DNA from 4 places in the Azospirillum himalayense genome. Region 1 is predicted to be linked to each of the others. Evidence: predicted binding sites of a transcription regulator. Region 1 holds the regulator's gene; each other region holds the start of a gene.
The links. The regulator PhoB, encoded in region 1, activates phosphate uptake and scavenging genes when phosphate is short. The targets are predictions, from matches to a motif close to TNTCATAAAACTGTCA.
Positions count from the first base shown of each region.

Region 2: the regulator PhoB is predicted to act here: its motif matches at 1,962-1,977, upstream of ACFPMG_RS09230 (diacylglycerol/lipid kinase family protein).
Region 3: the regulator PhoB is predicted to act here: its motif matches at 2,806-2,821, upstream of ACFPMG_RS34930 (DUF47 domain-containing protein).
Region 4: the regulator PhoB is predicted to act here: its motif matches at 3,535-3,550, upstream of ACFPMG_RS02805 (RNA degradosome polyphosphate kinase).

Region 1 is NZ_JBHSLC010000087.1:307,871-313,277, reverse strand. It holds gene ACFPMG_RS26555 (calcium-binding protein) at 1-985, shown strand, start outside; gene phoB (phosphate regulon transcriptional regulator PhoB) at 1,110-1,814, opposite strand; gene phoU (phosphate signaling complex protein PhoU) at 1,846-2,646, opposite strand; gene pstB (phosphate ABC transporter ATP-binding protein PstB) at 2,706-3,491, opposite strand; gene pstA (phosphate ABC transporter permease PstA) at 3,529-4,827, opposite strand; gene pstC (phosphate ABC transporter permease subunit PstC) at 4,820-5,407, opposite strand, start outside.
Region 2 is NZ_JBHSLC010000011.1:82,800-88,206, forward strand. It holds gene ACFPMG_RS09225 (hypothetical protein) at 1-873, opposite strand, end outside; gene ACFPMG_RS09230 (diacylglycerol/lipid kinase family protein) at 983-1,936, opposite strand; gene ACFPMG_RS09235 (UDP-2,3-diacylglucosamine diphosphatase) at 2,132-2,983, shown strand; gene ACFPMG_RS09240 (glycosyltransferase family 4 protein) at 2,980-3,978, shown strand; gene ACFPMG_RS09245 (methyl-accepting chemotaxis protein) at 4,028-5,383, opposite strand.
Region 3 is NZ_JBHSLC010000122.1:142,384-147,790, reverse strand. It holds gene ACFPMG_RS34945 (ATP-binding protein) at 1-479, opposite strand, end outside; tRNA gene ACFPMG_RS34940 (tRNA-Gly) at 831-905, shown strand; gene ACFPMG_RS34935 (inorganic phosphate transporter) at 1,036-2,043, opposite strand; gene ACFPMG_RS34930 (DUF47 domain-containing protein) at 2,048-2,701, opposite strand; gene ACFPMG_RS34925 (NUDIX hydrolase) at 2,939-3,985, shown strand; gene rraA (ribonuclease E activity regulator RraA) at 4,044-4,541, shown strand; gene ACFPMG_RS34915 (hypothetical protein) at 4,620-4,910, opposite strand; gene ACFPMG_RS34910 (DUF2023 family protein) at 5,034-5,407, opposite strand, start outside.
Region 4 is NZ_JBHSLC010000004.1:170,732-176,138, reverse strand. It holds gene ACFPMG_RS02825 (HdaA/DnaA family protein) at 1-396, shown strand, start outside; gene ACFPMG_RS02820 (SDR family oxidoreductase) at 335-1,114, shown strand; gene ACFPMG_RS02815 (CYTH and CHAD domain-containing protein) at 1,246-2,844, opposite strand; gene ACFPMG_RS02810 (SixA phosphatase family protein) at 2,916-3,434, opposite strand; gene ACFPMG_RS02805 (RNA degradosome polyphosphate kinase) at 3,651-5,407, shown strand, end outside.

The sequences.
Region 1 (5,407 bases):
GAATTTCTGGTTCTACGACCAGCCGCTCCAGGGACTGCCGCCCTTCACCACCGGCTTTGCCATTGAGAACCGCTTTCTCTCCATGGACGCTGCCGGCGTCGACGGAACCACCTTTAACGGGCTCGAATGGAACCAGCTGGTCACATACATCCAGCAGGACATGGCCCAGCTCTATTTCTCCAATGGCGACCTGAATTGGCGCAACACCCTGGCCACCGACACCGGTCCCCAGAACCCCTACAACTTCAGCGGGGCCGACCTCGCCGGCTCCCTGCTCCACCGTCTCTACGAGGACTTCGGCGAAGACAACTACGCCCGCTTCTGGCAGAGCCTGATCACCAAGGATGCGGCGACTACTCCGGAACAGGCCCGCGCCAACTTTCTGGCTGCGGCCAAGGATGCCACAGGCGTCGATTACAGCTGGCTGTTCAAGGAAGGTTGGCAGTTCAAGACCGGCACCGGAAACGCCGAAACCTTGCGCTCGGACGCCAGAAAGGGGAACTCCGCGATCCTCGGCTTTGGTGGGAACGACACCCTGCTGGGGTCGCACAATGCCGAGCTGATGGTCGGCGGACTCGGAAACGACACTCTGTACGGCAATCGCGGAGACGACACCCTGCTCGGCAGCGTTGGCGACGACTGGATTCAGGGCGGCGATGGCACCGACCTGCTCGCCGGCGGCGATGGCAAGGACCGCTTCGTCTTCCAGAGCACGCGGGACGCCGGCAACGGCTCCCAGCGTGACACCATCCTGGATTTCTCGACAGACGACAGCCTCGACCTGCGCGGCATCGACGCCAATACACGCCAGCGCGGCGACCAGGCGTTCACGTTCATCGGCGGCAGCAGCTTCCACCGTCGGGCGGGCGAACTGCGTTGGGCGGGCGGCATGGCGCAGGGGGATGTGAATGGGGACGGACGGGCCGACTTCCAGATCACCCTCCAGGGCCTGGACAAGCTTCTCGGCAAGAACATCATCCTCTGATTCGGCGCCTTCGGGTGCCGCCGGCATGACACCGGCGGCGCCCGAACCCGGCGGCACCCGAACAGTGAACCGCGCCGGGTTTGTCGGAGGCCGGTTCGGGTGGCCAACACCGCCCCTGCGGACGTCAGACCGACTTGCTGTCCAGCGCGTAGCCCGCCGAGCGGACGGTGCGGATCAGATCCATCTCCGTCTCCTCGTTCATCGCCTTGCGCAGACGGCGGATGTGCACGTCCACGGTGCGCGGCTCGACATAGACGTCGTGGCCCCACACCACGTCGAGAAGCTGCTCGCGCGAGAAGACGCGGCCGGGATGCTGCATGAAATGGCGCAGCAGGCGGAACTCGGTCGGCCCCAGATGCACGTCGCGCCCGTTCCGGCGAACCCGGTGGGCCGCCAGATCCATGGTCACGTCGGCGAACTGCAGCGTCTCGTCGGTCATGCCGGGGGCCGAGCGGCGCAGGACGGCGCGCATGCGGGCGACCAGCTCGGTCGGGGAGAAGGGCTTGGTGATGTAGTCGTCGGCGCCGGAATTCAGGCCGCGCACGCGGTCCGCCTCCTCGCCGCGGGCGGTCAGCATGATGATCGGGATGTCGCGCATCTTGCTGTTGCGGCGCATCTGGCGGCAGACCTCCAGCCCCGACATCAGCGGCAGCATCCAGTCGAGCAGGACGATGTTCGGCGTCTGCTCCCCGGCCAGCAGAAGGGCTTCCTCGCCGTCGGTGGCGGCGTTCACGCGGAAGCCTTCCTTCTCCAGATTGTACTTCAGCAGCGTCACGATGTCGGCTTCGTCCTCGACGACGAGGACGAGCGGCTTCAGCGCCGAATTCATGCTTGTCCCGCTCCCACTGCGCGTCTCGCCGTCACGCGGCATGTCCCGCTCCATCGTTATCCGGGCCACCGTCCCGCGGCAATCCCTGTTCCATCGCCTCCGTGGCCGCATCCATGACCGAACCGTCCGGCTCGACCACGGCGAAGCTGCTGCCGTCGTTCTTCGGGCGCGCGGCGCGCAGCGTCGTGCCGACCACCAGATAATGGATGGTCTCGGCGATGTTGGTGGCGTGGTCGCCGATCCGCTCCAGGTTCTTCGCCATGAACAGCAGGTGCGTGCAGGGCGTGATGTTGCGCGGGTCCTCCATCATGTAGGTCAGGACTTCGCGGAACAGGCTGGTGTAGAGGTCGTCCAGCTCCTCGTCGCGTTCCCAGGCGGCGATGGCGCGCCGGACGTCGCGCTCGATGTAGGCGTCCAGCACGTCCTTCATGATCGACTCGACCAGCCGCCCCATGCGCGGGATGGCCGCCGCCGGGCGCACCACCGGCACCTGGGCCAGCGCCAGCGAGCGCTTGGCGATGTTGGAGGCGTAGTCGCCGATCCGCTCCAGGTCCGACGCGATCTTCAGCGCCGACACGATCTCGCGCAGGTCCTGGGCCAGCGGCTGGCGGAGGGCGAGCAGGCGCACGGCCTCGGCGTCGATGTCGCGCTCGTAGGCGTCGATGCGCCGGTCGGCCTGCATGACCTGGGCGGCCAGCGCGACGTCGCGGCGGGCCACCGCCTTCACGGCGGCGTCCACCTGCGCTTCGGCGACGCCGCCCATCTGGGTGATCAGATTGGACAGGCGCTCAAGTTCGTGCGCGAAGGAGCGCACGATGTGTTCGGTGCTCATGCTTCACGTCCTTCGCTGATGGAAAGGATGCGGCGAGGCCGGGGATCAGAGGCCGGGGATCAGCCGTAGCGGCCGGTGATGTAGCCCTGGGTGCGCTCGTCCCGCGGGTTGGTGAAGATTTCCTCGGTGTCGTCGCACTCCACCATGTCGCCCAGATGGAAGAAGGCGGTCTTCTGGGAGACGCGGGCCGCCTGCTGCATGTTGTGGGTCACGATGACGATCGTGTAGTTCTCGCGCAGCTCGTCGATCAGCTCCTCGATGTGGGCCGTCGCGATGGGGTCGAGCGCCGAGCAGGGCTCGTCCATCAGGATCACCTCGGGGCTGACGGCGATGGCGCGGGCGATGCACAGGCGCTGCTGCTGGCCGCCGGACAGGCCGGTGCCCGGCTCGCGCAGGCGGTCCTTCACCTCGTTCCACAGGCCGGCGCGCTTCAGCGAGGTCTGGACGATCTCGTCCATCTCGTCGCGGTGGCTGGCGATGCCGTGGATGCGCGGGCCGTAGGCGATGTTGTCGTAGATCGACTTCGGGAAGGGATTCGGCTTCTGGAAGACCATGCCGACGCGGGCGCGGAGCTGCACGGCGTCGATCGACTTGCCGTAGACATCCTCGCCGTCGAGCGCGATCAGCCCCTCGACGCGGCAGTTTTCGATGGTGTCGTTCATGCGGTTCAGGCAGCGCAGGAACGTCGACTTGCCGCAGCCGGACGGGCCGATCAGCGCCATCACGCGGTTTTCCTGGATCTCCAGGTTGATGCCCTTGAGCGCCTGTTTGGCCCCGTAGAACACCTTGACGTCACGGGCGACCATCTTGGTGCCGTGGATGCCGGCGGCGGGACGCGAAGCCATGGCCGTGGCCGGGATGTGGGTCTGGACGCTCATGGGGTTACCAACGCCTCTCGAATTTCTTGCGCAGGAAGACGGCCAGGCCGTTCATCAGGATGAGGAAGGCGAGCAGGATCAGGATCGCCGCGGAGGTGCGCTCCGTGAAGGCCCGCTCGGGGCTGTCCGCCCACATGTAGATCTGCACCGGGATGGCCGTGGCGCTGTCGGTCAGGCCGCCCGGGATGTCCACGATGAAGGCCACCATGCCGATCATCAGCAGCGGGGCCGTCTCGCCCAGCGCGCGGGCCATGCCGATGATGGTGCCGGTCAGGATGCCCGGCAGGGCCAGCGGCAGGACATGGTGCGTCACCGTCTGCAACGGCGAGGCGCCGACGCCCAACGCCGCTTCGCGGATCGACGGCGGCACCGCCTTCAGGGCGACGCGCGAGGCGATGATGATGACCGGCAGGGTCATCAGCGCCATCACCAGACCACCGACCAGCGGCGCGGAGCGCGGCAGCCCGAAGAAGCCGAGGAACACCGCCAGACCGAGCAGGCCGAAGATGATCGACGGCACCGCGGCGAGGTTGTTGATGTTGACCTCGATCAGGTCGGTCCAGCGGTTCTTCGGCGCGAACTCCTCCAGATAGACCGCGGCGGCGATGCCAATGGGCACCGACAGCAGCATGGTCACCACCAGCGTCAGGGCGGAGCCGACGACGGCGCCCAGGATGCCCGCCTGTTCCGGCTCGCGGCTGTCGCCGGCGGTGAACAGGGTGGTGTTGAAGGTGCTGCGGATCGACCCGTTGGCGACCAGCGCGTCGATGGCGGCGATCTTGACGTCGTTCAGCCGGCGCTCGCTCTCCGGCACGTCGCGCCGGATGAAGCCCTTCATGAACTGGTCGATCTCGTCGTCGGCGCGGACCCAGACGGTCTGCGTGGTGCCGACGAGGGAGGGGTTGGCGTTGACCATCGCCTCCAGCTCGTACGGCGCGCCGGAGGACAGCAGGTCGTTCAGCGAGCGGCGGGTGGCGCGGTCGGTGGCCGCCGGGACCTGGGCGTAGAGCGCCTGCCGGACGAGGGCGGTGTAGTTCCGTTCCTCGACCTGCTGCTTGTCCAGGGTCACCTCAAGCCGGATCTGCGCCTGCCAGAAGGCGGTGTAGCCCTTGCTGACGATGGAGCCGAGCAGAACCACCAGCATCAGAGACGCGATCCCGACGGCGAGCATCCCGGCGATTCGGAACCGGCGCTCCGCGGCGTAGCGGCGGCGCAGGCGGGCGGAGAATTCCTCGCTCTGGTAGCGCGACTTGGTGACGGCGACCGACATGGCCCGCGTATCCTGTTCCACGAGGTCAGTCATATTTCTCTCGATACTTCTGGACCACCCGGAGGGCGACCATGTTGAGGGTGAGGGTCACGACGAACAGGACGAGGCCCAGCCCGAAGGCCGACAGCGTCTTGGGGCTGTCGAACTCCTGGTCGCCGACCAGCAGCGTGGCGATCTGCGTCGTCACCGTGGTCACGGCGTCCAGCGGGTTGGCGGTCAGGTTGGCGGTGAGGCCGGCGGCCATGGTGACGATCATCGTCTCGCCGATGGCGCGGCTGACCGCCAGCATGACGGCGGCGACGATGCCCGGCAGGGCGGCGGGCAGCACGACCAGCCGGATCGTCTCCGACTTGGTGGCGCCCAGCCCGTAGGAGCCGTCGCGCAAGCTCTGCGGCACCGCGTTGATGACGTCGTCCGACAGCGAGCTGACGAAGGGGATGATCATCACGCCCATCACGAAGCCGGCGGCCAGCGCCGATTCAGAGCTGACGCTCAGCCCCAGGCTGTTGCCCACGTCGCGGACGAAGGGCGCCATGGTCAGGGCGGCGAAGAAGCCATAGACCACGGTCGGGATGCCGGCCAGCACCTCCAGGATCGGCTTCAGCCAGGTGCG
Region 2 (5,407 bases), on a different contig from region 1:
CAAACTATTGTCGACCTCACCGCGCCCGATGCCGGGAATGTCCACGTCCGCGGCGTACTGCGCGAGACCATTCGCCCAGAGCTTCCCCTCGAAGCCCAGGTCATACATAAGCTTGGCGGCGGCCTTTCCCTTCTCATTGTCCGGTGACAGCAGCCCACCCTCGCCGCCTTCCGCTTCCGCGCCGAAATCCAGCTTTTCGAACGCGTCCTCTCCCTTCGTCAGGGAATACTTGAAGGCGCTCACCTTGATCTTGTTCGGGTCGCCACCGGCGGTCTCGATCATCTCGCGTTGGATGTCCGCCGACTCCGCGCGGAAGAGGGCATTGGCCGGCGCCATTGCCGCCTGGAACGCCTCGGTGTCCTCGTCCTTCCCGAAGGCGTCATAAGCGGCGGCCCGCGCCTCGTTCAGGGCCGACATGGCCTTGTCCATGCGCTCCGTCTTGGTCTTGAAGGCCTTCTCGGCCACCCCGACCTTCTCCGCCCAGGCCTTGTCCTCCTCATCCTCGGGCCGCTCCTTGATGAAGCGGTCCTTCACGGCGTTGGTCGCCATCTGACGCAGCCCCAGCGCCACGTCCTTCTCGGTCATCTTGCCGGACTTGACGAAGTCCTCCAGCATCGCGCGGCCCTTGGAGCCGATGGACGCGAAGACCTTCCCCGCCACGCCGGTCAGCGACTTCGCCAGACCGCTGAGTTCCACGCTGTCCTCGCCCTTCAGGGCGGCCAGGGCGGCGGAGCCCGCGGAGGACCCGGCGTCGGAGGCCGCCTTCCAGGTCCCCTCCGCCTCCGCGGCACCCACGGCGGGCTTCCATTTGGTGGCGGTCGCGGTGCTGCTGGCCGTGGTGGCTGAAAACAGGGCGTTGATCGACGTGGACATGGCTTCCCCCTTGCGGTCCCGCCTGAGCCGCGGGGCCTTGATCCTTAGAGATCGAAGTAATTATTGAATGTTCCCAAGTAATTTTCCCAAGAGACCCCTTAACGGACTCTTAAAACACTGCCCAGCGCGCCAGCACCGGCAGACCCCACGGCGCCAGCGCGATCTCCACCGGCAGACGGGCGATCACGTCGCCGTCGCCCTGCACGGGCTCCCCCGCCGGCCCGTCGATGACCACCCGGCGGGCCGGCAGGACGCGGTAATCGGGGAACCACGGCAGCCGCCCGGCGGTGACACCCCAGAGGTAGCGCAGGGCGTTTCCCCGCCCTGCCCGCGGGAACAGGCAGACATGCAGCCGCGGGTCGGTCAGCCGGGCGTCGGGCGCGCAGACGAAGCGCCCCCCGTAGAAATGCCCCTTGGCGACGATGACGGAGGCGACCTCCACCGGCTCCGCGCCGTCCACCGCCACGCGGTAGGGGCCGCCGCCGCCCGCGGCGATCCGGGCCAGCGTTTCCACCGCATAGGCGCCCTTGCCGATCAGCCGCTTCAGCCGCGTGTCCACCCGCTCGACCACGCGGGCGTCCAGGCCGGCGCCGGCCATCATGGCGAAGGCGCGGCCATTCGCCACACCCAGATGCACGGGCAGCGTGCACCCTTCCGCCAGCACCCGCGCCACGCCCTCCGCATCCAGGGGCAGGTCCAGTTCATGGGCCAGCACGTTGGCGGTGCCCAGCGGCACGATGCCCAAGGGAATCGTCGTCTCCCCGCCTCCGCGCGCCCCCAGCCCGTTGACCACCTCGTTGATGGTGCCGTCGCCACCCGCCGCGACCACCGCGTCGAAAGCGCCGGGCGCCACCGCGCGGGCCATCGCCTCCGCGTCGCCGCGCCCGCTGGTGGCCCGAAGCGTCACCGTGGCCCCATGGCGCTGCTCCAGCAGGTCCAGCACCGCACCCAGACGGCGCGCCCGGCGTGCGCCGGCCACCGGGTTGTGGATGACCAGAAGACGCCGCCGGGTCGCCGCGGCCGGCCCGGACGCCTCAGGCACCGATTCGCCCACGTCAGCCATACCGCCCCCCAATATGACCATCCTGTTTCAGTTTTGATAAAGTCATTTATCGCCTTTGTTGCACTGATAAGAAGTCTTATTAAAATCATCGGCCTCAACAAATGCGAACACTCGAAAACATTGTCAAGGCAATGACCCGCGGATATAGGGAAAGCGTTTCACCGAAACCTTGCCGGAACGGCGATGGAGCGGGGCATGAGCGCATCACGCGACGTCAAGCGATACCGCAGCATCTGGATCTCCGACATCCATCTGGGAACGCGGGGATGCAAGGCGGAGTATCTTCTCGATTTCCTGAAGCACAACGAGTCCGACCACCTCTATCTCGTCGGCGACATCGTGGACGGCTGGCGTCTGCGCAAGACGTGGTACTGGCCGCAGGCGCACAACGACGTGGTGCAGAAGATCCTGCGCCGGGCGCGCAAGGGCGTGCAGGTCTATTACATTCCCGGCAACCACGACGAGGCCGCCCGCGATTACGCCGGCCTGCAGTTCGGCGGCGTCCAGGTGGTCGAGGAGATGATCCATGTCACCGCCGATGGGAGGCAGCTTCTGGTCACCCACGGCGATCGCTTCGACGTGGTGGTGAAATACGCCCGCTGGCTGGCCTTCATCGGCGACAACGCCTACGTGGTCCTGCTCCAGGTCAACACGCTGTTCAACTGGGCCCGCCGCAAGCTGGGCTTCCCCTACTGGTCGCTGTCCGCCTTCCTGAAGCACAAGACGAAGACGGCGGTCGAGTTCATCGGCAACTACGAGACCGCGCTGGGCGACGAGGCCCGGCGCCGCAAGGTGGACGGGGTCGTCTGCGGCCACATCCACACCGCGGAAATCCGCGACATGAAAGGAATTCTCTATTGCAACGACGGCGACTGGGTCGAGTCCTGCACCGCCTTGGTCGAGCATCCCTGCGGCCGGCTGGAGATCATCGATTGGGCGGCGGACATCCGCCGGCGCGCCGCAACGACGCTGCCCGCCCGCATTCCGGCCAAGGAGAGGCCGGAGAATGTGAAGGAGAAGGCGGCCAAGGAGTCGGTTGCGGCGTGAACATCCTGATCGTCTCCGACGCCTGGCTCCCCCAGGTCAACGGCGTGGTGCGCACCATCGGCACCGTCCGCTCGGAGCTGGAGGCCATGGGCCACCGCGTCGAGGTGATCGGCCCCGACCGCTTCCGCACCGTGCCCATGCCCACCTACCCGGAAATCCGGCTGGCGCTGGGTGCGGGACGGCGGCTGAACGCGATGATCGACGCGCTGCGCCCCGACTGCATCCACATCGCCACCGAGGGGCCGCTGGGCTTCGCCGCCCGGCGTTACTGCCTCCACCACGGCCGGCCCTTCACCACCGCCTACCACACGCGCTTTCCCGAATATGTGCGCGACCGGGCGCCGGTGCCGCTGGCCCTCAGCTACGCGGTGGTGCGGCGCTTCCACAAGCCGTCCTCGGCGGTGATGGTGGCGACGCCGTCCATCGAGAACGACCTCGCCGCCCGCGGCTTCACCAACATCCGGCGCTGGAGCCGCGGCGTGGACACCGAGCTGTTCCGGCCCCGCGCCAAGGGCTTCCTGGCGCTGCCCCGCCCCATCGCCCTCTATGTCGGGCGCGTGGCGGTGGAGAAGAACCTGGAGGAATTCCTGAGGCTCGACCTGCCGGGCAGCAAGCTGGTGGTCGGCGACGGCCCGGCGCGTGCGGAACTTCAGCAGAAATACCCGGGCGTCCATTGGGCCGGCGCCCGCCATGGCGAGGAGTTGGCGCAGCATTACGCCGCGGCGGACGTCTTCGTCTTCCCGTCGCGCACCGACACCTTCGGTCTGGTGCTGCTGGAGGCGCTGGCCTCGGGCGTGCCGGTGGCCGCCTACCCGGTGCCGGGCCCCCTGGACGTGGTCGACGGCTCCGGCGCCGGCTGCCTGGACGAGGATCTGAAGGGGGCGGTCGAACGCGCCCTGACCATCCCGCCGGACCTGTGCCGGGACTATGCCCTGAACTTCTCCTGGCGGCGCTCCGCCGAGCAGTTCCTGGCGAACCTGCGCCCATTCACCTGAGAACGACATGGAGCGGGGCTGGCACGCGGCCGGTCCCCGCCCATTCCGATCACGCGGCGCGGATGCGCTGCATGAATAGGTTCACGCTCTCGCGAAGGCGGTCGGACTCGCGATGCAGATTGCCGGCGGACCCCAGCACCTCCTCGGCGAGGCTGCCGGTCTCCGACGCGCCACGGGTCACTGCACCGATGGTGTCGGTCACGCTGCGGGTTCCGCGGGCCGCCTCCTGAACGTTGCGGACGATCTCCTGGGTGGCGGTGGTCTGCTGCTCCACCGCGGCGGCGACGGTGATGACGATGTCGTTGATGCTGCCGATGGTGGTGCCGATCCCGCTCAGCGCCTCGGCGGAGCCGCGCGCGACCTCCTGGATGCTGGCGATCTGGATGGAGATGTCCTCGGTCGCCTTGGCCGTCTGGTTGGCGAGGTTCTTGACCTCCTGCGCGACCACGGCGAAGCCCTTGCCGGCCTCCCCGGCGCGGGCCGCCTCGATGGTCGCGTTCAGGGCCAGCAGGTTGGTCTGCCCGGCGATGCTGTTGATGAGTTGAAGCACAGCGCCGATCTTCTGGGCGGCGTCGACCAGCCCGTTCACCGTGGCGTTGGTCCGCTCCGCCTCGGCCACCGCGCCGCGGGCGACCTGCGACGACTGGGCGACCTGCCGGCTGATCTCGGCGATGGAACTGGTGAGCTGTTCGGACGCGGCGGCGACCGTCTGCACGTTGGCGGACGCCTGCTCGGCGGCGGCGGCGACGGCGAGCGACTGCCGGTTGGTGGCGGCGGCGATCTGGGCCATGCGCTGGGCGTTGCCCTTCATCTCGTCCGACGCAGCCACCGTGTTGTCGGCGATGCCGCGGACGCTGCCTTCCAGGCTGTCGGCGAGCTGGTTCAGGATGGCGCGCTTGCTCTCCTTCTCGGCCGCCGCGTAGGTCTCCAGCAGCACCTCGAGGTCGAGCCAGGCGACGCGGCCCAGCGTGTCGCGCAGGGCTGCCCGCTCCGCCGCCTTTCTCGATCCGAACAGCGATCCGCGCCCTTCCGCCGCGTCGAGCCCCAGTTCGCGGACGATGCCGCTGGACACCGTGTGATGGCAGATGGCCACCGCATAGCCCGGCACGCCATGGTCGTAGAAGGCTTTGGCCAGTCGGTGAGCGGACTCAAGAAAACCCGGACCAAGGTCCCCCGAGACCACGCGGGTCCAGTGGGCGACACGCGCGGCATGCACGTCCGGCAGGGTCAAGGCGTCGCGGATTTCCGGCCAAGCGGCGAAGGTGCCATGCCATTGCTCCAGCAGATGAGGCAGGCGGTGCTGCGCGAAGTCCCGGTTGGCGCGCAGACGCGCGATGTCCGCTTCGGTGATGTTGAAGGCCCGGAGCCGGTTTTCCTGGCCGTCACGTTCCTGTACGCCCGCCATGATGTTATCACCCTGAAATATTGA
Region 3 (5,407 bases), on a different contig from region 1:
AGCACGCTGTTGGGATGCGCCCGCTGCTGCAGCTTGGCGGCGATGTGCACGGTCTCGCCCACCGTGCGGTAGTCGGTCCACACCCCCGTCTCGATGATCTGGGCCACCACCTCGCCGGAGCTGATGCCGACCCGCATCTTGAATTCGTCCGAATCGATGGCCGAGCGGGCGATGTCCTGCGCGGCGAGGCAGGCGCGCAGCGCGTGGTCTTCCAGTGCGGAGGGGGCGCCGAACACCGCCATGATGCCGTCGCCCAGCACTTGGGCCACCGTGCCGCCGTAGCGCTCCACCGCGTCGGTGAGGACCTGCAGGATGGTGAGCAGGGTCTGGTCGGCCTCTTCCGGGTCGCGGCCCGACACCATGCTGGAGGATTCGACGATGTCGGCGAACAGCACGGTCACGACCTTGCGTTCCGCGTTGTTGCGCCGGGCTGCTCCGCCATCCGGCGATTCGGCGGCACGGGCGTCAGGTGCGGGCATGGGACGGCACGACGCCTCCCGAGGCGCCGTCATGGGCATCGGTTGCGGTCCGCCCAAATCCATGTCCGTTCCGGCCATCGAAGCCCCCCTGCGGAGCGTCATCGGCATGTTAGAGGAAACAAATTCAAATGCGCAGACATTCAAAACAACGGATTGGCAATTTTGTTCTGAACGAGGCAGCCTAACATATGTTGGTATGCTTTCTCATGCAATCCGCAAGCGGCGGCCCGTCCCGCCCTGCATTCCGGCCGTGTCGAGGCGTCTCCACCGCAAGGATTGGTGTCGTGTGAAAAAATAGGCTTGCCTTGGCCGTCGCCGGGGCGTATACGGGCGCTCCTCCGCTGGAGCGGCGCGGGCGTAGCTCAGGGGTAGAGCACAACCTTGCCAAGGTTGGGGTCGAGGGTTCGAATCCCTTCGCCCGCTCCATTACACAGCGCGGATGGTACGAAAAAGGGCGGCCTCGGGCCGCCCTTTTCGCGTTCTGCGCTTCATTGCCGGGTGGGTCGGTGGCGGGCCGTTCGGCCCGCCGTGCCGCGCTCCGGCCCCGCCGGGCCTGTCACCACAGCGCCAGCGACAGCTCGTAGAAGAGCGCGCCGACGATGGCGGTCGCCGGCAGGGTGATGACCCAGGCCATGACGATGCCCTGCGCCAGCCCCCAGCGCACCGCGCTGGTGCGGCGGGCGGCGCCGACGCCGATGATCGCGCCTGTGATGGTGTGGGTCGTGCTGACCGGCACGCCGAGCCACGTCGCGACGAACAGCGTGATGGCGCCGCCCGTCTCCGCGCAGGAGCCCTGGACCGGCTTCAGGTCGGTGAGCTTGGACCCCATCGTCTTGACGATCCGCCAGCCGCCGAACAGCGTGCCCAGCCCCATCGCGGCCTGACAGGTGATGACCACCCAGAAGGGCACGTGGAAGGTTTCCCCCAGCATGCCTTGGGAATAGAGCAGGACGGCGATGATCCCCATGGTCTTCTGCGCGTCGTTGCCGCCGTGTCCCAGGCTGTAGAGCGCGGCGGAGCCGATCTGGATGTGGCGGAACAGCCGGTCGACCGCGAAGGGCGTGCTGCGCCGGAACAGCCAGGACACCGCCACGATCATGACGCTGGCCAGCAGGAAGCCGACCACCGGCGAGACGACGATGGCCGCGGCGGTCTTCGCCAGACCGGACACCACCACGGCGTCCAGTCCCGCCTTCGCCACGCCCGCCCCGACGAGGCCGCCGATCAGCGCGTGGGACGAACTGGACGGGATGCCCAGCCACCAGGTGAAGACGTTCCAGACGATGGCGCCCATCAGCGCGCCGAAGATGACGTGCGGGTCGACCACCCCCGCTCCGACGATGCCGGTGCCGATGGTGGTCGCCACATGCAGCCCGAAGAACAGGAAGGCAATGAAGTTGAAGAAGGCGGCCATCGCGACGGCGGTCCGCGGCTTCAGCACGCGGGTGGAGACGACCGTTGCGATGGAGTTGGCCGCGTCGTGCAGCCCGTTGAGGAAATCGAAGAGGAGGGCGACGCCGATCAGCCCGATGAGGATGGGCAGGGCGAGGGAAGCGGCTTCCATGGGATCAGACCTGTTCGACGATGATGCCGTCGATGGTGTCGGCCACGTCCTCGCAGGCATCGAGCACGCGTTCCAGCAGCTCGATGATCTCGCGTTGAAGGGCGTGGCGATGGGTGATGGGGGCGTCGAGCCCGCCGCTCTCGTCGCGCAGCCGGTGCTTGGCTTCGCGCAGGAGCCGGTCGCCTTCGCTCTCGATCCGCGAGACCTCGGCGGTCATCGCGTGGAGTTGCTCGACGTGTTTGGGGATGTCGCGGAGCAGGGGAATGCCCGCGCTCAGCCGGGCGGTGCAGCGCACGATGGCGTCGGCCTGGGCGTGCATTTCCGGCGTGTAGTCGATGAAGCCCGCCTCCACGAGGTGACGCGCGGTCTCCTCGATGAGGTTGAGAACGTCGTCCATCCGCTTGCCGAGTTCCTGGATGTCCGAACGGTCAAAGGGCACGATGAAGGTGCGGTGGACGGCGAGCTGGATGTTCCTTTCGATGGCGTCGGCCTCGCTTTCGACCCGGCGGATGGTTTGGAACCGCTCCTCCAGGTCCTGGCCGCTGGCCATCATCGCCCGCAGCGCTTCCGCGCCCGTCGCGACGGTCCGGGCGTGGTCGGCGAACAGGTCGAAAAACCGTTCTTCGCGCGGCATCAGGGCCCGGAACAAATTCAGCATGCGTGGTTCTCCAACTTACGCCGGCCTGCAGTGCTGGAGAACCCGCACGGACGCGTGCGAGCCTCAGCGTCGCGGCTGGTGTAACATCCCCGGCGCCCGTGGGGAGTCACAAAAGTGTCATGCCGGGCCGGCTTGCGGCGAGATTTCACGGGGGTGCCCGGCGGAAAGACCGGTGATTTGCCGCGGCGGGCCGCTTATCCTGCCGCCCACGGATCGGCAAGGGGAGGCGGACGGCGCGTGGAGGGGGAAACACGAATCGGCCAGAACACACAGATCGGGCTTACGGCGGCCATCGTTTCGGTGGGCGTGTCCCCGGCGAACGGCGCCGAGCCGCGCGTGGTGACCGTGCGCAGCGGCTTCGAGATCCCCGAATCGCACCGCCGCGGCGACGAGCCGCCACCCCACCGCGACGCCCTGCCGGGCGCCCCCTTCGATCCCGAACGCTTCCGCACGCTTCAGGACGGCCTGCGCGCGGTGGCGGAGGACGCGGCCGGGCTGACCCTGCGCTATGTGGAGCAGCTCTACAGCTTCGGCGACCGCTACCGCGACCCTCATGAGTTGTTCGGCGGCCCGCGCTCGCTGGTGGTCGGCTATCTGGCCTTGCTGCGCGAGGCGCCGCTGCGCATCGACGGGGCGGAGTGGCGCGGCCTGTACGAGTTCTTTCCTTGGGAGGACTGGCGCGATTCGCCGCCGGCGCTGCTCGATTCGGTGATCCGCCCGGCGCTGGCCCGCTGGGTTGCCGCGGCGCCGGACGAGCCCGCCCGCGCCCGCCGCGGCGAGCGCGCCCGCATGGCCTTTGCCCTGGACGGCGGGGAGTGGGACTCCGAACGGGTGCTGGAGCGCTACGAACTGCTCTACGAGGCCGGGCTGGTGGTGGAGGCGTTCCGCGACCACGACCTGGCCCGCCGGGCGGGGGTGGAGGAGCGCACAGTGAGGCTGGAGATGCCCCGCGCGCTGGGCCGCCCGATGGCCCGCGACGGCCGCCGCGTTCTGGCGACGGCGCTGGAGCGGCTGCGCGGCAAGCTGAAGTACCGCCCCATCGTGTTCGAATTGCTGCCCCCGACCTTCACCCTGCACCAGCTTCAGCAGGTGGTGGAGGCGCTGTCCGGCGAGCGGCTGCACAAGCAGAATTTCCGGCGCCTGATGATCTCCGGCGGGCTGGTGGAGCCGACCGGCCAGTATGAGAGCCAGACCGGCGGGCGCCCCGCCGAACTCTACCGCTTCCGCCGCAGCGCCATCCTGGAGCGCACCAGCACGGGCGCCATCGCCGCCCCGGAGGATTGACCATCGCCGATCTGGGGGTATTCTTCCGCCAATACCTAAAGAAGGGGAGCGAAAGCGCATGACCGACTTTGACAGCACCTGCGACCTCTACGACCGGTTCGAGAAGACCGCCCGCGTCGCCGACCCCGTCTTCCGTGATTTCGGCCGGCGTTGCAAATTCAGCGGCGCCGCGGTGACCGTGAAGTGCTTCGAGGACAATTCCCGCGTCAAGGAGGTGCTGGGCACGCCGGGTCGGGGCAAGGTGCTGGTGGTGGACGGCGGCGGCAGCCTGCGCGCCGCCCTGATGGGCGACCTGATCGCCAAGGACGCGGTGAAGAACGGCTGGGAGGGCGTGGTCATCCACGGCTGCGTCCGTGACGCCGCGGTGCTCGCCACGCTGGACCTGGGCATCAAGGCGCTGGCGGCGATCCCGCGCAAGACCGTCCGCAACGGCGAGGGCCAGACGGGCCTGCCGGTGACTCTGGCCGGCATCCGCATCACGCCCGGCGATCTGGTCTTCGCCGACGAGGACGGCGTGCTGGTGCTGACTCCGGAGGAGTTCGGCGCGACCGCGTGACTTGGCGGCTCGGAATCCCTCCCCTACGAAGTGGGGGAGGGTTGGGTGGGGGCACCAGCGACGGCGCCCCGTCACATCTCAGCCCGCGACCTTCTCCCACCCCATCTTCTGGTACCGGTATTCCAGGATCGTCGGCGCCGCGCAGGCGTAGCCGACCCAGACGCCCAGCGTCATCAGGGCGCCGACCGGCCACAGCGGGATGGAGATGAGGATCAGGGCCGCGTGAATTGCGGCGTGCAGCCACTCGGCCTTTTTTGCGAAGTAGACGGGTCCGAGCAGAAAGGCCCAGAGAATCTCGCGGTTGGTCACCGCCTCCCGCTGGCCGTTCGTGGGATTCTCGAACATCATCCCGGACGGAGCCGCCGCCATCCCTGCCTCCCCTTGGTTGTTTTCCATTCTATTTGGGGAAGCAGTCTGGACGGCGGCGGCCCGGCCTGTCGAGACCGAAACGGCCTTTTTCCGGATGGTGGAGACGGTGCCCTGACGGATGGATCAGGACACCGCCCCGTCCCGCCCGGCCCCCTCCCTTCCGGCTTGGGCCATGGCCAGGAAGCGCCGGCACTGCTGCTCGCGGTCGTAGCCGAGCAGGGTGCCGAGGATGAAGTCCTCCTCCGGCGTCAGCTGGTTCAGCGGCTTGCGCACCACGCTCCGCACCATCGCGATGCAGGCCGGGTTGCCGAAGAAGACGTTGACCTTGGCCTCGGTCACCGTCTGGACGTGGTAGTCGACGAACCGCTCCGCCAGCTTGCGGGTCACCGTGTCGGCGTCCCGCGTGCTGAGCGTCATCATGACCATGGGCCGGACACCCTTGCTGTACTCGTACAGATGGTGCCCGAGCAGATGGACAGGCATGGCCAACCCATCAT
Region 4 (5,407 bases), on a different contig from region 1:
CTGCTCCTGCTGTCGCGGCGCCCGCCGTCGCGCTGGCGGATGAAGCTGGCCGACCTGCGCTCCCGCATCAAGGCGGCCCCCGCGGTGGGGGTGGAGGCGCCGGATGACGCCCTGCTCGCCGCCGTGCTGGTCAAGCTGTTCGCCGACCGCCAGTTGCGGCCGGGCATGGACCTCATCACCTACCTGCTGACCCGGATGGAACGGTCGCTGGAGGCGGCTGGGCGGGTGGTCGCGGCGCTTGACCGCGCCTCGCTGGCCGCGCACCGTCCCCTGACCGTGCCGCTGGCCCGCGAGGTGCTGGCCGGTCTGGAGGCCGGGAAGGGAGGAGACGAGGATGGATCTGGGAATCGCCGGACGCCGCGCCATCGTGTGCGCAGCCAGCAAGGGACTGGGTAAGGCCTGCGCCCTGGCGCTGGCGCGCGAGGGTGTGGCGGTCACCATCACCGCGCGGGGCCGCGACCTGCTGGAGGCCGCCGCGGAGGAGATCCGCAAGGAGACCGGCGCCGCCGTGACCACCGCCGTCGGCGACATCGCGACGGAGGAGGGGCGCGCCGCCGCCCTGGCCGCCTGTCCGGAGCCGGACATCCTCGTCAACAACGCGGGCGGCCCGCCGCCGGGCGATTTCCGCGACTGGGAGCGCGACGACTGGGTCCGCGCCGTCGAGGCCAACATGCTGGCCCCGATCTTCCTCATCAAGGCGACAGTGGACGGCATGATCGGCCGCCGCTTCGGGAGGATCGTCAACGTCACCTCGGCGGCGGTGAAGGCGCCGATCCCGGTCCTCGGCCTGTCCAACGGGGCGCGGGCCGGGCTGACCGGCTTCGTCGCCGGGCTGTCGCGCCAGACCGTGCGCCACAACGTGACGATCAACAACCTGCTGCCCGGCCCCTTCGAGACCGACCGCCTGCGCGCCACCATGGAAGGCGGGGCCAAGGCCAACAACCGCAGCCTGGACGAGGAAATGGACATCCGCCGCGCCGGCAACCCGTCCGGCCGCTTCGGCGACCCGGCGGAGTTCGGCGCTGCCTGCGCCTTCCTCTGCTCGGCCCACGCCGGCTTCATGACCGGGCAGAACGTCCTGCTGGACGGCGGCGCCTATGCGGGGACGCTGTAGGCGGTCGGTCGCGGCGTCGGCTTTTGGACACTGCCCCCCACCCCGGCCCTCCCCCGCTAACGCAGGGGAGGGAGGATGATTCCCTCCCCTGCGAAGCGGGGGAGGGCTCGGGAGGGGGCAACGTCACGCGCTCACCAGAACACCGGCCGGTCGCGGAACGCCTTCCACAGCCCCGGCAGCGCCTTGCGGCGCTTGTCGGCCTGTTTGGCGAGCCAGCGGGTGGTGGCATCGGCGGCGGGCCGCCGCTCCGGCCGGTCCGTCGACAGGCCGCGCAGAAGATCGCCGGCCACCGCGGCGTCGTGCTCGGCGTCCAGCGTTGACAACAGGGCGTCGAGCGCGGCGATGAAAGGCACCGTCGCGGTTTCGGCGTAGAGGCCGCGGAAGAACTCCGCCGTGTGGCGCAGCTTGCGCAGGCGGCGGCGCAACCGGTCGCGCGTCGCGGCGTCGGCGCCGTCCAGGTCGCGGCCCGCCTTCAGCGTCCCCGCCTTCAATGCCTTGGCGTGCTGGGCGGCCAGCCAGGGGCCGGACAGCTCGGCCATCGGGCGGTCGAGCTGGGCGCGGACCTCCGGCGCGGCGCCGGACTGCCACGCCCCGTCCTCCAGCCAGGCGCCGAGCGCCAGGATCAGCCCGGTGCAGCGCGGCGACTGGATCGCCTCCACCGCGGCCAGCGCGGGCGCCCGCCGGGCCTCCCGCACCGCGGCGGTCAGCGCGGCGATTGCGTCGGCGGGGGCCTTCCCCGTCGCCGCGAAGGGCGCGATTCCGTGGGACAGCAGCACGTCCCAATCGCGCGCCGGGCCAAGCTGGCGGGAGAACCAGCGGATGTCGTTTCCGGCGCGGCAGGCGTCCGGCACCCCGGCCAGGGGGCGGAACAGGCGGATGGCGGTGCGCAGGCGGCGCAGCGCGACGCGCATCTGGTGCAGCCCCTCCACATCGCCGCCGGCCAGGGCGCAGGCCTCGTTGGCGAGCAGCAGGCGCAGGCCGTGCCGCACGATGTGGCGATAGGCCTCGGCCACCGTGGTGACCGGGGTCAGGCCCAGCGGTTCCGGCAGGACGGGGGAGGGCAGGCGTCCGGTGACGAGGCGGTCGCCGATCTCCGCCTTGCTCTCCGTCCCGATGCGGACCGGCACGCAACGCTGGAGCGCCAGCGCGAGGTCGAACAGGCGGCCGATGCGGCCCGACTTCAGCTCAAGCTCGACCTCGCTGATCCGGGCGCAGGCGTTGCCGGCGGTGATCTGGCCGTCGTCCACCGCCACTTCGATGGAGGTCAAGGCATCCGGGCGGACGAGCAGGGTGGTGCGCCGGAACTCCGTCGTGAACTGCGGGACCAGCGCCGCCCGCGCGTCCTCCGGCACCAGGGCGGCCACGCCCTCGGCGTCGAGGGGCGTCATGTCGGGGGCGGCCGTGGGGATGGCCCAGTCCCATTTCTTGCGGATGGCCACCGCGGCCGAATCGCCGGGGGTGGCGGCGTTGATGGTCTTCAGCGTCTGGACGAAGCGGTCGCCGTCCTGCCGCACCCGCAGGGCCACGCCCCCCAGGAACAGCCGCCGGTCCGGCGTGTCGTAATAGACGGTGCGCAGGTCGCGGACGGCTGGCGCGCCCTCCGCCTTCTCCTTCAGCGCGGGCAGGTCCGCAACGCGGGACAGATCGCGCGGATCGAGATGGAGCTTCATCTCCACCTCGCGCACGGCGGAGACCGCGGCGGGTGCGGCATTCTGGGGCGCGGAAGACACGGGGGGCGACTCCTGCTCGGTTCCGGGCCTGCTCTGTTCGGGGTTGAAATACCCCAATTGGCAAAGGGGCGTTAAGAGAGTTTCCGCGGCAGGATGAAATCGGCCAGCCGTCCCGCCCCGCTGTCCAGGTCGGCCCAGCGGGCCGCTTCGAACAGAATGACGGCGCAGGCACCGGTCGGGAACTTCTCCGCCAGCGCCGCGCGGTGCCGCTCCTCGCCGCTGCCGGTCAGCTCGCGGGCGAGGTCGTGGAGGTCCGGGTTGTGGGCGACCAGCATCAGCGACGACACGGAGTCGGGCGCGTCGCGCAGCCGTTCCAGAAGGGCCCTGGCGCCGCACAGGTAGAGGCCGCGCTCGCGCTCCATCGGGATGTCCGGCGCGTCCATCACCTCCAGCAGGCGGTCGGCGGTGTCCGCCGCGCGCCGGGCGGTGGAGCACAGCACCAGCCCGATGCGCGCGCCGCGGTCCTTCAATTCGTGGCCGACCAGCCGGGCCGCCTTCCTGCCCCGCGGCGCCAGCGGGCGGTCGTGGTCGTCCAGGGAGGGATCGTCCCACGCGGACTTGCCGTGGCGCATGAGATACAGGGTTTTCATCGAGGCGGTCCCTTCCTGTCCGGATCGCGGTCCGGCGGGATGCGCCGGGGGTGCGACTGTTTTCGCAGCGGTATTATCGTGACGGCAGTATTATGCTGTCTGACCCAAAACCGTAACGTAGTTGGGGTAGGTTGCTTGGCCCGTCGACCGCGGCGGGCGGTCCGGCCCGACCGGACTGTAGCGGCACCACCCATCACGCAAAAGCCCGAGGCTGCTGTGACCGAACTTCAGGACTTGGAAGCGACCTGCATCGAAGCGGACGCGCCGGAGCGCTTCATCAACCGCGAACTGTCGTGGCTGGCCTTCAACCAGCGCGTCCTGGATGAGGCGTCCAACCCGAACCACCCGCTGCTCGAGCGGCTGAGGTTCCTGTCGATCTCGTCCAGCAACCTCGACGAATTCTACATGGTCCGCGTCGCCGGCCTGAAGGGGCAGGTGGCCGCGGGGGTGAAGACCCCCAGCGCCGAGAACCTGACCCCGGCCCAGCAGCTCACCGCGGTGAACCAGCGCATCGTCGAGCTGATGAACGCGCAGCAGACCATGTGGCGCAGCCTGAAGCAGGACCTGCGCGAGGCCGGCATCATGGTGGTCGGCGCCGAGGACCTGACCGAGGGGGAGAAGGACTGGCTGGAGGCCAAGTTCCTCGACGACATTTTCCCGATCCTGACGCCCATCGCCGTGGACCCGGCGCACCCGTTCCCCTTCCTGCCCAACCTGGGCTTCTCGCTGGCGCTGCAACTGCACGAGCCGGTGAAGGGGCGGCACCTCGACGCGCTGGTCCCGCTGCCGGCGCAGCTCGACCGCTTCATCCGCCTGCCGGGGTCGGAGATCCGCTTCATCCAGCTGGAAAAGCTGGTGATGCTGTTCATCGACCGGCTCTTTCCGCCGTTCCAGGTGAAGGCCCATGGCGTCTTCCGCGTCCTGCGCGACAGCGAGATGGAGATCGAGGAGGAGGCGGAGGATCTGGTCCGCACCTTCGAAAGCGCGCTGAAGCGACGCCGCCGCGGCAGCGTCATCCGGCTGGCCACCGACGCCGGCATGGCCGCCGACCTGCGCGAGTTCCTGCGCCACGAGCTGCGCGTCTCGAACGACGACGTGTTCATCCTCGATGGGCTGATCGGCCTGTCGGACACCCGCCAGCTGATCGTCGACGAGCGGCCCGATCTGGTCTTCCGCCCCTTCAACGCCCGCTTCCCGGAGCGCATCCGCGACTTCGGCGGCGACTGCTTCGCGGCCATCCGCGACAAGGACATCGTCGTCCACCATCCGTACGAGAGCTTCGACGTGGTGGTGCAGTTCATCCGGCAGGCGGCGCGCGACCCGCAGGTGGTCGCCATCAAGCAGACGCTCTACCGCACCAGCAAGGACAGCCCGATCGTCGCCGCGCTGATCGAGGCGGCGGAGGCCGGCAAGTCGGTGACCGCGCTGGTCGAGCTGAAGGCCCGCTTCGACGAGGAGGCCAACATCCGCTGGGCGCGCGATCTGGAGCGCGCGGGCGCCCAGGTCGTCTATGGCTTCGTCGATCTGAAGACGCACGCCAAGGTGTCGCTGGTGGTGCGGCGCGAGAACAAGGCGCTGCGCAGCTACGTCCATTTCGGGACGGGCAACTACCATCCGATCACGGCGAAGGTCTACACCGACCTGTCCTTCTTCACCTGCGACCCGGCGCTCTGCCACGACGCGGCGGTGATGTTCAACTACATGACCGGCTACGCCACGCCGAAGCTGTTGGAGAAGATCGCCATCGCCCCGATCACGCTGCGCCAGAAGCTGGGCCAGCTGATCGACGCGGAGGTCGCCAACGCCGCCGCCGGCAAGCCCGCGCACATCTGGGTGAAGCTGAATTCGCTGGTCGATTCGGAGATCATCGACCGGCTCTACAAGGCGTCGCAGAAGGGCGTGCAGATCGACATGGTGATCCGCGGCATCTGCTGCCTGCGCCCCGGCGTCAAGGGCCTGTCGGAGAACATCCG